DNA from 3 places in the Clostridium sp. KLE 1755 genome. Region 1 is predicted to be linked to each of the others. Evidence: predicted binding sites of a transcription regulator. Region 1 holds the regulator's gene; each other region holds the start of a gene.

Evidence for each region. Region 1 encodes LexA, which represses DNA repair genes until DNA is damaged. Its sites were predicted from a motif close to CNAACANNTGTTNG; they were not measured.
Region 2: the regulator LexA is predicted to act here: its motif matches at 2,345-2,358, upstream of HMPREF1548_RS07960 (putative DNA modification/repair radical SAM protein).
Region 3: the regulator LexA is predicted to act here: its motif matches at 1,566-1,579, upstream of recA (recombinase RecA).

The regions. Positions count from the first base shown of each region.
Region 1 covers NZ_KE992763.1:17,724-22,013, forward strand. The annotation lists gene HMPREF1548_RS23360 (AraC family transcriptional regulator) at 1-616, opposite strand, end outside; gene HMPREF1548_RS23365 (GNAT family N-acetyltransferase) at 780-1,559, shown strand; gene HMPREF1548_RS23370 (hypothetical protein) at 1,679-1,906, shown strand; gene lexA (transcriptional repressor LexA) at 2,153-2,773, opposite strand; gene yneA (cell division suppressor protein YneA) at 2,996-3,349, shown strand; gene HMPREF1548_RS23385 (response regulator transcription factor) at 3,672-4,290, shown strand, end outside.
Region 2 covers NZ_KE992683.1:18,590-22,879, reverse strand. The annotation lists gene HMPREF1548_RS07965 (TIGR03915 family putative DNA repair protein) at 99-899, opposite strand; gene HMPREF1548_RS07960 (putative DNA modification/repair radical SAM protein) at 950-2,296, opposite strand; gene HMPREF1548_RS07955 (TetR/AcrR family transcriptional regulator) at 2,555-3,100, shown strand; gene HMPREF1548_RS07950 (hypothetical protein) at 3,116-3,355, shown strand; gene HMPREF1548_RS07945 (hypothetical protein) at 3,384-3,707, shown strand; gene HMPREF1548_RS28850 (winged helix-turn-helix domain-containing protein) at 3,907-4,275, shown strand; gene HMPREF1548_RS07940 (glycoside hydrolase family 43 protein) at 4,214-4,290, opposite strand, start outside.
Region 3 covers NZ_KE992709.1:21,193-25,482, reverse strand. The annotation lists gene HMPREF1548_RS13100 (zinc ribbon domain-containing protein) at 1-1,110, shown strand, start outside; gene recA (recombinase RecA) at 1,626-2,759, shown strand; gene HMPREF1548_RS13090 (regulatory protein RecX) at 2,756-3,394, shown strand; gene rny (ribonuclease Y) at 3,574-4,290, shown strand, end outside.

The DNA.
Region 1 (4,290 bases):
AAAAATGCTCTGCCAGGCCATCCACAGTAATTTCATCCTTCAAATGAGCATTGATATAATCCACAATAGCCGCAATCTTTTCGTTTGACACTTCATTTTCAAGATAATTCGCATGATTGTTAATCAGCGCCCGGTTCAGCCATATCATAAACTCCAGAAAAAGCACCTTCTGATAAAGCCCATTGGCATATTCCTGGCTGGAGAAAGAACGCTCCAGCTCCCTGCACACCGCAAACAGGCTGCTTTTTTCCAGATTATCTATACGCAGAACATTTCCGTGTTTTTCCCTCGCTTCCTGAAAACACCGGCTCAAATCATAATTCTCATCTCTGTACTCCCGCATAAACCCGGAAGACACATAAATAATAATCCTCTCATAAGGCATATCGCTGTGAATCACCGGTCTGTGGATCTCTCCGGCTTTTACCAGAATAACATCATAAGGCCTCAGTTCGTACCGCCGTCCCTCAATTGAGTACGTCACGTCCCCGCTCAGGAACAAAACAATCTTGTCAAAGTCATGATAATGATAGGCAATATCCATTTTTCTGGCATCCTTCAAATGAAAAATCCTGAAATCATTCTTAAGATACCCCGTCTTTTCATAATTTTCCATCTTCACTCTCCTGACAACGCTGGAACAATTTTCAAACATGCTCTAACATAAATTTTTCTTATTCCTTATTATAAAGCACAATTTGCAAGATTGAAAGCACCTGTTCTGTTTTTTGTATGGAAAATGCCGGGTAAAATAGAAGATAGTAGAGGAGGCTTACACTATGAACTTTGCAGCACTGCGTTATGAAGAGCTTGCGCTTAACGCGTTTCCCGTTTTGCATACTGAGGTTTACGATGGCTGGATTCTCCGGTTTTCCGGCGGAACGGCCCATGAGGGGAACTGTGTCAGTCCGCTTTATCTTTCTACAAAAGCATATGAGGATAAAATAGAGTATTGTGAAAATAAATTCAGGGAAAAAGGGCTTCCCTGTGTATTTAAAATGACAGCCAACGTACCGGCCGCTCTGGATCAGCAGCTGGCAATGAGGGAATATGAGCAGCAGGACAAAACCTATATCATGGAATGCCGCCTAACCAATGAAGGTGAAAGCCTCAAAAACGCACAGGGAGATGCCGCAGGCGCATCAGCAGCTTCCGGCACCCAAATCCGGCTGACCCGTACAATGGACGACAGTTGGCTGGAGGCATTTCTTTCTCTAGACGGCGGTGACTGCATCTGCCCGGAATCCGCAAGGGCCATGCTCACAGCAATCAGAAATCCTGTATACTGTGCCGCTTTATATGAAAATGACAGAATTATCGGCTGCGGCCTGGGGGTTGTGGAGGATGGCAAAATAGGCTTATATGATATCCGGGTACACAATGATTTCCGCCAGAAAGGAATCGGCGCCCGCATTTGCCGCGCCATAATGGAGGAAGGCCGCAGAGAGGGAGCTGATACCGCATTCCTTCAGGTGTCCGCTGCCAACAGGCCTGCTGTCAGATTGTATCAAAGCATTGGTTTTGAAGAAGTCTATACTTACTGGTACCGCATCAGATAAACTGGACGGTGCCTTTTTGTATCCCGTTTTATTTTATGCACCAATTCCGGGCCGGCATCTGTTTAAACTTCCAATTTCCGGTAATACTTCAGATAAAACCGGAAAGGAAGAGACTCTTTATGTTAAGAAGCTATCATCTGACCCATTTGACGGATACAGGTAAGGCTGAAAAAATTCTTCGTGAAATGGACGGTCTGGAAGGCGTCCGTTCGGTCAGTATTTCTGAGGATTTAAAGGAACTGGATGTGGAGGCTGAGGAAAACAGCTTCAGCCTGATTATGGACAGGACGGTAAATATCTGCAGAAGAGTAGCGGACGGCTGTGAAATAACCTTTATGTTTCGTTAACTGGCTTCTGGATTTGCATTTTTGACGAATGACCGACCGGGTCAATAGTTTGCTTTATTGCCGATACGGACATGTCCAGCACAAACGAGGTTTGGTCTCTGCAAAAAAATTATAGTAATTTTATAAGACAGTACAATATAAAGCGCCCGCTTACAGAAATGGGACTTTCCGTAAGCGGGCGCTTTTATGTCTGGGAAAATTAGTGTTTATTTATTATGGCTGAGCTTCTCTGGCCTGCGGAAACGATTAATGGTAGATACGGAACACACCGAACACCTTACCGAGGATCTTACAGTCATTTACAATAATGGGAGCCATATTGTCATTCTCCGGCTGCAGGCGGATATGGCCTTTTTCCCTGTAAAAGGTCTTGACCGTTGCGGAATCGTCAATCAGGGCAACCACCATATCGCCGTTCCTAGCCGTAGCACAGCTCTGTACGAATATCTGATCGCCGTTATTGATTCCTGCGTTGACCATGGAATCCCCGCGTACCTTTAAGATAAATGAGGGTTCTCCGGTCGGTATATACTCTGCGGGGATAGGAAAGTAGCTTTCAATATTCTCTTCCGCAAGTATGGGCTGCCCGGCCGCTACATTGCCGACCACAGGCAGGCTCACCAGCTCGGTCCTGACCATCTGGAAGCTGTCGTCACAAATCTCAATCGCACGGGGCTTGGTGGGATCTCTTCTGATGTATCCGTTCTTCTCCAGCGTCTCCAGGTGGGAGTGCACGGAAGAGGTGGATTTCAGGTGAACCGCCTCACAGATTTCCCTTACTGCCGGCGGATATCCCCTTTCCAGTATCTGTTCTTTTATGTAGTCCAGGATTTCTTTCTGCTTTGCAGTAATTTTGCCCTGTGCCATATTTCATCCTCCTTTAAATTCCTGACAGACACCGGTAGTATCCTGCCGGTGCCGTTTTTTTTAGTATATCATAGGGAAAATTAAAAAGCAAACATATATTCCGAATGACTGTTCGATTTTTTGCTCCCGGGTATTGACAATCGAATCTATGTTCGATATAATGCAAAGTATAAAGAACGTGTGTTCGTTACACCTGTTCGGACAGGTCAGGAGGGGCAGATCATGATTGAGGAAAGAATTCGTCTTAACAGAATCAGAAGAGAACAGGAGCTCAGACGGCATATCCTTCTTTTTGTCGTATCTGCCGCCATTATACTTGTTCTTGCTATTGCTGGCGGCAGCTTCATATCCAGGGCACAGGCTCCCGGGGAGACCGTTTATTATAAATATTTTACCAGCATCCGTATTGAATCGGGAGATTCGCTCTGGACACTTGCCGACACCTATGCGGATGGGAATTTTGAATCCAGGGAAGCGTTTATCAGGGAAGTAATCCGGACGAACCATCTCCTGGATGAGAATATTAACGCAGGAGACTACCTGATCATCCCGTACTATTCGGCAGAATTCAAGTAACTGCCACAGAGTTTGCCAGTTTGATATATAAGAGCTTTTACACTGCCTGATTTCCGTAAAACCAAAGAGTTTCTTTAGAAATTCTTTGGTTTTTTCTGTATGGATTTTTCAGTTTTCTGGTCTATTCTGTTTATAAACCTGATTGTGCCTTTTCCCCGGATGTACTTTACGTTACAGCTTAGCCTGCGGCTGCCCTGTAACTGCTTTACCACTGTTTACCTCTTACGATTTTGTAATTTAGAGGAAAAAAGGAGGAAAGTATGCTATAATGTTTTAAAAATGCGGCCGGATAGCTGCAAAAATTGCTGACAGCAGAGGGAGGATGTTAAAATTGGAAGCAAACCGTATATTGGTAGTTGAGGACGACCGGGATATCCGAGAAGGAATTGAAATATATCTTAGGAATCAGGGCTATGTGGTATTTCAGGCCGGAGATGGAGTGGAAGGCCTGGAAATTATTAGACGGGAAGAGATTCATCTTGCTATTGTAGATATTATGATGCCCCGAATGGACGGCATTACCATGATGATGAAGGTAAGAGATAAGGGATATGATTTCCCTGTTATCATGCTTTCAGCCAAATCTGAAGAGGTTGATAAAATCATGGGGCTGAATATGGGCGCTGATGATTACGTGACAAAACCGTTTACTACCATGGAGCTGCTGGCCAGGGTAAATTCCCATCTGCGCCGCTACAGCCGTTATCTGGACGCCGTAAACAAAGCCGCGGAGCCGGAAAATGATACATATCATTGTCTGGGCGGCATTGAGGTTAACGAGGAAACGGTGGAAGTTTTTGTAGACGGCAATCCTGTGAAGCTTACGCCTATCGAATTCAAGATATTGCTTCTTCTCATAAAAAATCCGGGACGGGTATTCAGTGCAGATGAAATATATGAACGTATCTGGAACGAAAAAGCAATCAACACAGATACTATTA
Region 2 (4,290 bases), on a different contig from region 1:
TCTACATAAAATGACAGTAAATACGGCCATACTGCATAATGTCACCCGCGGAGCAAAATCAAACTCCTTTCTTTGTTTAAAAGTGTGATACCCGGCAGTTACCGGCTTTTCCGCCGGCCTGTCTTCTGCTCATTGTTTACAAATTCCACCATATATTCTTGGAACCTGTAAGGAAGCATCTGTCGCTGCAGTTTCTCATTTTCCCTTTCCTTTATCGTTATCTTACGGCAGAAATACCTGAAAAGTTCCTGAATCTGCCTTTCCTCCTCGCTAAACTCCAGATCCTGTTTCTCCGGCCCGTTCTCCATTCCCGCCAAAAACCAGGGCTTACCGGCCTGATGGATTCCATAAAGCTTCCTTCCCTTATCAAAGATAATGAAATTCTCTTTTGGAAAACGATCTGCAAAATGGGGCATCATAAACGGCACCACATTATTCTTCGGCCCTATTTCCCCAAACAGGATGCCTCCGGCCGTTTCCTCAAACCTGAGGAAACCCAGCAGATGATGGGCCTCATTCCCGGCCGCCCTGCTCAGTTCAAAAGCACGGTGGACATAGCGGTTTCCCAGATGATCCATCAGGCTGCCCCGGATCCGTCCCTTCAGCCCTTCCACAACAGTCTGGTAGACAGCCTGCCCTTTATCCGTTTCCCAGGAAGACAGCGCATAACAGATCTGTTCATAGCATTCCTCCCCAAACCTTGTGAGTATCGTCCGTCTTACCTTGTCTGCCTTCTGTATGTCCGGCACAATTTCCCTGTATTCGGCAAATAAACACAGATTTCCTTCCTCTCCCAGCTGAATCCGCGTACTGTCATGATCACATTTCTGCGCATAAGCCTCATATATTCCCGTAAAAATCCCCTCCTGGGAATCCTCACATATCAGTATCTTTTCCATATGCCATCCACCTGTCTCCATCACCTGTAACTGTTAGACCCGGAGGGTACTTAATAAGCCATTCCCGCCGCCTGTCTGATTTCCTGCCGCTGCGGGGCAAAACGGACATCATCAAACAGGGAAAGCTGTCTGTAGGTCATGCCACCCGCCTCCGCGGGAAGCTTTTCCTTCACCGCCAGCAGATTCCGTGTGATATAATCCTCTTCTATCTTCGTTTTATACATCATATGACCGCTGCAGGTAATAAAATACAGCGCCCGCTTCAGTACGACTCCTATCCGCTTCAAATCCTCAAAGCACAGGTTCCCGTTTCTTCTTGCCTTTACAATCCGCTGCGCACTCTTCACCCCGATTCCCGGCACCCGGAGAAGGACCTGGTAATCCGCCCGGTTGACCTCCACAGGGAAAAATTCCAGGTGGCGCAGCGCCCAGTCCTCCTTGGGGTCAAGAAGCACATTAAAATTAGGCCTTTTCTCATCCAGCAGCTCATCGGCACGGAAGCCGTAAAAACGCAGCAGCCAGTCCGCCTGATACAGCCTGTGCTCCCGCAAAAGCGGCGGCCCTCCCGGCAGCGCCGGAAGATCCTTATCCTCATTCACCTGTACGAATGCGGAATAAAAAACCCGCTTCAGGCTGAACTTATCATAAAGGTTCTGCGCCACCGACATTATCTGGTAATCATTCTCCGGCGTAGCCCCGATAATCATCTGCGTGGACTGTCCTGCGGGCACAAAAACCGGCGCATGCCTGTATACGGCCACTTCATTCTTATTGACGGCAATTCCATTCTGTATGAGGCGCATGGGCGTGAGGATATTCTTCCTGTGCTTATTGGGCGCCAGCTTCTTCAGGCCCTCCGCCGTAGGCAGCTCCAGGTTTATGCTCATCCTGTCCGCCAGGAAGCCCGTCATCCTCACCAGCTCCTGATTGGCCCCGGGGATTGCCTTCACGTGAATATAGCCCTGGAAATTATATTCCCTGCGCAGCTTATACAGCGTCTGATACAAAAGCTCCATGGTATAATCCGGACTGTAAAGGATTCCGGAGCTTAAAAAAAGCCCCTCTATATAATTGCGCCTGTAAAATTCTATGGTTAACCTGCAAACCTCATCAGGCGTAAAAGATGCCCTGGGCACATCATTGGAGCATCTGTTCACGCAGTATTTGCAGTCATAAATGCACTCGTTGGTAAACAGGATCTTCAGCAGGCTGATACAACGCCCGTCCCCGGAAAAGCTGTGGCATATCCCCGCCTTAATGGTATTGCCCATACCTGTCCCGTCTCCCTTTCGTTCATTTCCGCTGCTGGTGCATGCCACATCATACTTTGCAGCATCCGTAAGAATACCCAGCTTATCCATAATGCTCATCTGTCTGTCGGCTATTGAGTAATCCATATTCCTGTCTCTCCGCTCAAACGGCGCCGTATTTTAAGCGCCTTTTATCGAACATTTGTTCTCTTTTACCATATTATAGTACATATGTTCGATTAACGCAAGCCCCAAAATAAATTTGAATCCTGCATGAATTTATCTCCTGCCTAAAATTATCTTCCGTATGAAACTGCCTCCTGTCGCTGCCGAAGTTGATTACCCTATCAAAAAACGACTGCCGAAGCTTACTGCGGCAATCTTTTTTTATAACAGCTTATATGTTTGACAAAAGAAAAGTTACTAGTAAATTGCGAAGATAGCTGGAGCAAGCTAGGATACAAAAAAACGAATATTGAAGATTTATGTGCAAAAGCAGGAATATCAAAAGGCGCATTTTATTTATTCTATGCTTCAAAAGAAGAACTATTTTTTGATGTTATAATGAGAATCCAAACTAAATTAGTTTATTTGACCAAAGCAACACTAGGTGAAACACCTACAAAGGAAAGTTTGTGTAATACTCTAAAGTTGATTTATAGAGAATACATTAAAATACCTTTCATCTTAGAAATGAATTCTCCAGATTTTATAGCATTTATGAATAGACTGCCTAAAGAAAAAATTGAAGAATTAGCATTTCACGGTGATAATGATATTCGTAATATCATCAAGGATTCTAAGCTACAATACAAGATAAATGAAGACAAGGGTAACTCTGCATTTGCTATTCTATTTATGCCGAATTCTAATAAAGAAAAATTGCCATATAATCATTTAGAAGTGGTTGACTTTATGATAGAAGTTTTAATTGAAAGTGTATTTGAATAAAAAGGAGGAATTCAAATGAACAACGGATTAGAAGGATTAAATAAATTCAGAAATTATCTGATTAAGAATTGTAAACATCTAAATACTGGCAGGTCACCTGTTTTTATTTCAATAAGTTTAATTGCAGGCATTTCTCTTGCTGCTGGCAGTGTTTTGTCAGCTCCAAAAACAACCGCTGGGCAAATCTGCTTTGGTATAGGTTCGGTTACTGCTGTTCTAAATGGCGCTCAATTAATTTGTAAAAAGTATATTTAAAAACTTTGCAAAGATTTGAGGTGATAAAATGCAAAGGTCAGTAATAAAAAAATATGGAATATATTCAACTTTTCTATTTGTTGTAATATTTCTATCGGTATTATCTGTTGTGTTAATACTGACAGGGATTTTATTCCCAACAGGAATGATACTTTTTGAAATAGGGCTATTTGAGCAAATATTTCAATATTATGATTTTACCCCAAATGTGCAAGTTAACCTTGGGGTTTTAGAATTACCAACTTTTTTAAATATTCCTATTAGTATAATTGTTGGCATTGCTTTGGTTTATATTGGAAAAAAGACTTATATGACTTTACGAAAATATCTATTGTATGTAAAGAAAATATGAGACAATATCAAACTTGATAAAAAGTATCATAGTAAAGCAGGTGAAACTATGGGAAAGTTGTAGTAATAACATTTAAAAACGATGAAGAGCAAGTTTTTCAACAAACAGTAGATTGGCTGTCTAAAAAATTTCCATGTTTCCCTATTACTACCTATGAAAAAGAATATGCTTTTACCATAGAACCTTTTCCAGAACATTTATGACCAAAAAGGGAGAATGTATATATTTGACCGCAAAAGAATTTGACCTCTTATACTTTCTCTTTTGCCATAAAGGACAGGTATTTACGAAAGACCAATTATATGAAAATGTCTGGGGCTTTCACAATGCCCCAGAGGGAAGCAACCTTACATCATTCATACGAAAGCTAAGAAAGAAGATAGGGCCGTTCCCAGACAATCCACAATACATACTGACTGTCTGGGGTGCCGGCTATAATATATGTATTTTTACTAACCTTAACAGCCCATACCATCATACCGCCAATAAAATTAATGCGCGGCGCTTTATTCGATGGCAGCCAGGCCGCTTCCCCAGACCGCTTCCCCATCCTCAGACAGGGCTGTAAAACCAATTACATATT
Region 3 (4,290 bases), on a different contig from region 1:
CCAGGAGGCCAGGCAGGCCCGGGTGCGCCCGGCGCCGCGCAGGGCGGGCAGAATAATACCCGGTATGGCTCTTCGCAGCAGTATGGACCGCAGCAGAGCGGGTACTATGGACAAATCCCTCCGGGAGGAGTGCCTCCATATGGCCGGCAGCCTTATGGAGCCTATCCCAATATGCCCCCTCAGAAGCGTAACAACAGCAGAACCGTGGCGGCGGTTATTGTAGCGGTAATCGCGGTGCTTCTCTGCATCGTCATGGTCCTTATTTTTATTATTGTCAAGGGTGCGGTCAGGGAAGCCAGCAGCGGTATTTCTAATTCCAAGAATTACGGAGGGGCAGTTCCTGAGGAAACGATACCCTTTGGTTATGACAGCGGCGATGACAGCCAGCTTCCTGATTTCAGCGGCGGTGGAACCTATGAACCGGAAACAGAGGAAGGGGATTATGTTCCCAGCCCGGAGGATGACTACTATGTAACAATTGCCAATTCCATCCGTGACGACCTCAGTTATACGGTGGAATGGGAAGATTACAGCTATGTGGATGACGAGACAGGCGCTACGGCAACCGGAAAATACCCGCAGCTGAAGGGTGGGAATATTCCCCATCTGGACGAGCTGAACCAGGAGATTGAATACGAGGCCACTTATTACAGCAAGCTTTACAACTACTATAAGGATGCCCAGGGTGAAGATGAGCAACTCTCCTACGCAACCTCCAGCATTGGTTATGTAACCTATATGGATGAGGAAAAAATCAGCATAGTCCTTCAGGAGAAATATGCAATGAACCAGGAATCCTACATTTCGCTTTACTGCATTAATATCGATCTGGTAAGCGGCGAACTTTTGGACAACGGGGAAATGATAGAGTATAACGAGCAGCTGGCCAAAGAATTCAGGGATCAGGATGCTTACCAGAACGGAACGGCCGAGGCTGTGGATCGGATGGATGACGAACAGCTTCAGGATTTCCTTTCGGATTCGGATACCAATATTATTTTCTATACCCCTGTAGGCCTGGAAATCGGGTTTAATTATACCACCAGCACGAGCAGCGGCTGGGTTACAGCCACTATTAAAGATTATGGACGTTATATGAAGAAAATTTAGGGAGGGCATGGATTGTTGCCCCAATACTACGGCATGTGCGGCAGTTCAGATAAACTGAACTGTTGCGGACATCCGGCCATTTGATTTGCCTCACAACAGGCCGGATGCCTGCTGCCGCTATATATTTGTACAGTATGCGCAGCTAAATTCGCAGACCCGTCTGAACAGTATCCCGGCATGTTCCTTTTTTATGGAAGCATGCTTTTTTTAGTGGCATTTGGATGAAGTTTATGTTACAATCAAAAAAGCATATCTTTGCTGGAGGCGTTCCAAACCGGTGCACCTTTGTCTGAAGGAATTCAGCCATGTCCATTCCATCTATAGAGCGGACATCTAATCGGGCATTTCGCCAATCGTTTCAATGCAATAAAAAATAAAGGAGGGATGCCTGTTGAGGGAGTTTTATCGGACACCTGATATTGTATATTATATTTAAAGTTGGGAATTGACAAATACGAACAGATGTTTTATTATAGAAAAAGAGAACATCCGTTCTGGATAAGAAGGAGAACATAATGGAAAAAGAAGACAAACTCAAAGCGCTTGACGCCGCACTGGCACAGATTGAAAAGCAGTTTGGAAAGGGAGCAGTCATGAAGCTGGGGGATCCGGCTACGCAGATGAATGTGGAGACGATTCCCACAGGCTCATTAAGCCTTGATATTGCACTTGGCCTGGGCGGAATACCCAAGGGAAGAATTGTTGAAATATATGGACCGGAATCCAGTGGTAAGACCACCGTCACCCTGCATATGATCGCTGAGGTTCAGCGCAGGGGCGGCATTGCAGGCTTTATAGATGCGGAGCATGCGCTGGACCCTGCCTATGCGAAGAATATTGGTGTGGATATTGATAACCTGTATATTTCCCAGCCTGATAACGGAGAACAGGCTCTGGAGATTACAGAGACCATGGTGCGTTCAGGCGCCATCGATATCGTTGTTGTTGACTCCGTTGCGGCTCTTGTTCCCAAGGCCGAAATAGACGGCGATATGGGGGACAGCCACGTGGGCCTGCAGGCCCGTCTGATGTCCCAGGCGCTGCGTAAGCTTACTGCAGTAATCAGCAAGTCCAACTGTACAGTTATCTTCATCAACCAGCTGCGTGAGAAGGTGGGCGTCATGTTCGGCAATCCGGAGACCACTACCGGCGGCCGTGCCCTGAAGTTCTACTCTACCATCCGTCTGGACGTAAGAAGGATTGAATCCCTGAAGCAGGCAGGGGAAGTGGTAGGAAACCGTACCCGTGTCAAGGTGGTAAAGAATAAAATAGCGCCGCCCTTCAAGGAAGCGGAATTTGACATCATGTTCGGAGAGGGCATTTCCAAAGTCGGGGATATTCTGGATCTGGCAGCGGATATTAATATTGTCAATAAGAGCGGCGCATGGTTTGCCTACGAAGGAAACAAGATCGGACAGGGAAGGGAGAATGCGAAGAACTTCCTGAAAGAAAATACGAAGATCTGCGATGAAATCGAGAAGAAAGTACGCGCATACTATAAGCTGGACGAGAAGAAAGAAGCCGATGCTTCAGACAGGAAGGAAGAACCTGTGAAGGAAGCTGCCGGAGCCAAAGCTGCAAAGGACAGCAGGGAAGTGAAGGCGGCCGCCGGCGCTGCGGTTAAAGCCGTGCAGGCAGAACAGAAATGATTGTTACCAGGACAGAACCAATAAATAAAACGAAATATGCAGTCAGCATCGATGGAGAATTCGCCTTTGTATTATACAAAGGCGAACTTCATAAATACGGTATTGCACAGGATAGAGAACTGCCCCCTCATGTCTATGAGGAGATTATGGAGAACGTACTCCCCAAGCGGGCGAAGCTGCGCTGCATGAACCTGCTGAAGTCCAGGGAATATACAAGACAGCAGATGGAAGAGAAGCTGCGGCAGGGAAAGTATCCTCCTCCGGTCATTGAAGAGGCTATTGCTTATGTGGAATCCTTTGGGTACATAAATGATGAGGCTTATGCAAGAAGATATGTGGAAACCTACATGGAAACGAAAAGCCGCAGGCGGATGGAGGACGATCTGAGACGCAAAGGCGTTGACAGAAGCTGTATTGAGGAGGCGTTTTGCACCGTTCAGGAAGCGGATGGCCTTCAGAATGAGGAAGCTATGATTAAAGAGCTCCTCAGAAAGAAGCATTTTGATGCGAAACAGGCGGATTTAAAAGAAAAAAGACGGATTCAGGCTTTCCTGTACAGAAAGGGTTTCTCGCCGGATAAGATAAGAAAAGCCATGAATTGCGATGATTTGGAAGAAGGGGACTCCTGGGAATAACAGGTTATCTTGTGCAAAAGTTATGAAATTTGGTCAAAATATGCTTTTCTACTTGACATAATACCTGTTATTTATTAAAATTGAAGTGTTGTAAAATCGCTTATAAGAATGTTTGGCGTACATACATTCTATAACAGATATTCGCACAATGAAAATTTAATAAGGAGGTGCTCCTGTCTATGCTTAGTTATGTAATAGCAGTAGCGGTCACTCTGTTGATTTCTATCCCGGTTACATTTGTAGTAACCTCTGCATATAGGAAGAAAGAAACTGAGACCAAAATCGGCAACGCCGAAGACAAGGCAAGAGAAATTATTGATGATGCGGTGAAAGCTGCTGAAACCAAAAAGCGTGAGGGACTGCTGGAAGTGAAGGAGGAATCCATTCGTGCAAAGAACGAATTGGATAAGGAGATCAAGGAACGCAGAGCCGAGGTGCAGCGCTTTGAAAGAAGAGTGCAGCAGAAGGAAGAGAACGTGGACAAGAAGTCGGATGCCATTGAAAAGAAGGAATCCGTACTGGCAGCCAGGGAAGAGGAATTAGCAAAGCAGAAAGCAGAGATCGCGAAGCTGAACGAGCAGAGAGTACAGGAACTGGAACGAATCTCAGGATTAACCTCCGAACAGGCAAAAGATTACTTATTGAAAATTGTTGAAGATGAAGTAAAACATGAATCGGCCGTGATGATCAAGGATATGGAAAGCAGGGCCAAAGAGGAAGCAGACAAGAAAGCCAGGGAATATGTGGTAACCGCCATTCAGAGATGTGCGGCAGACCATGTGGCTGAAGCTACGATTTCCGTGGTACAGCTTCCGAATGACGAGATGAAGGGGAGAATTATCGGGCGTGAGGGAAGAAATATCAGAACCCTTGAAACGCTGACCGGTGTGGATCTG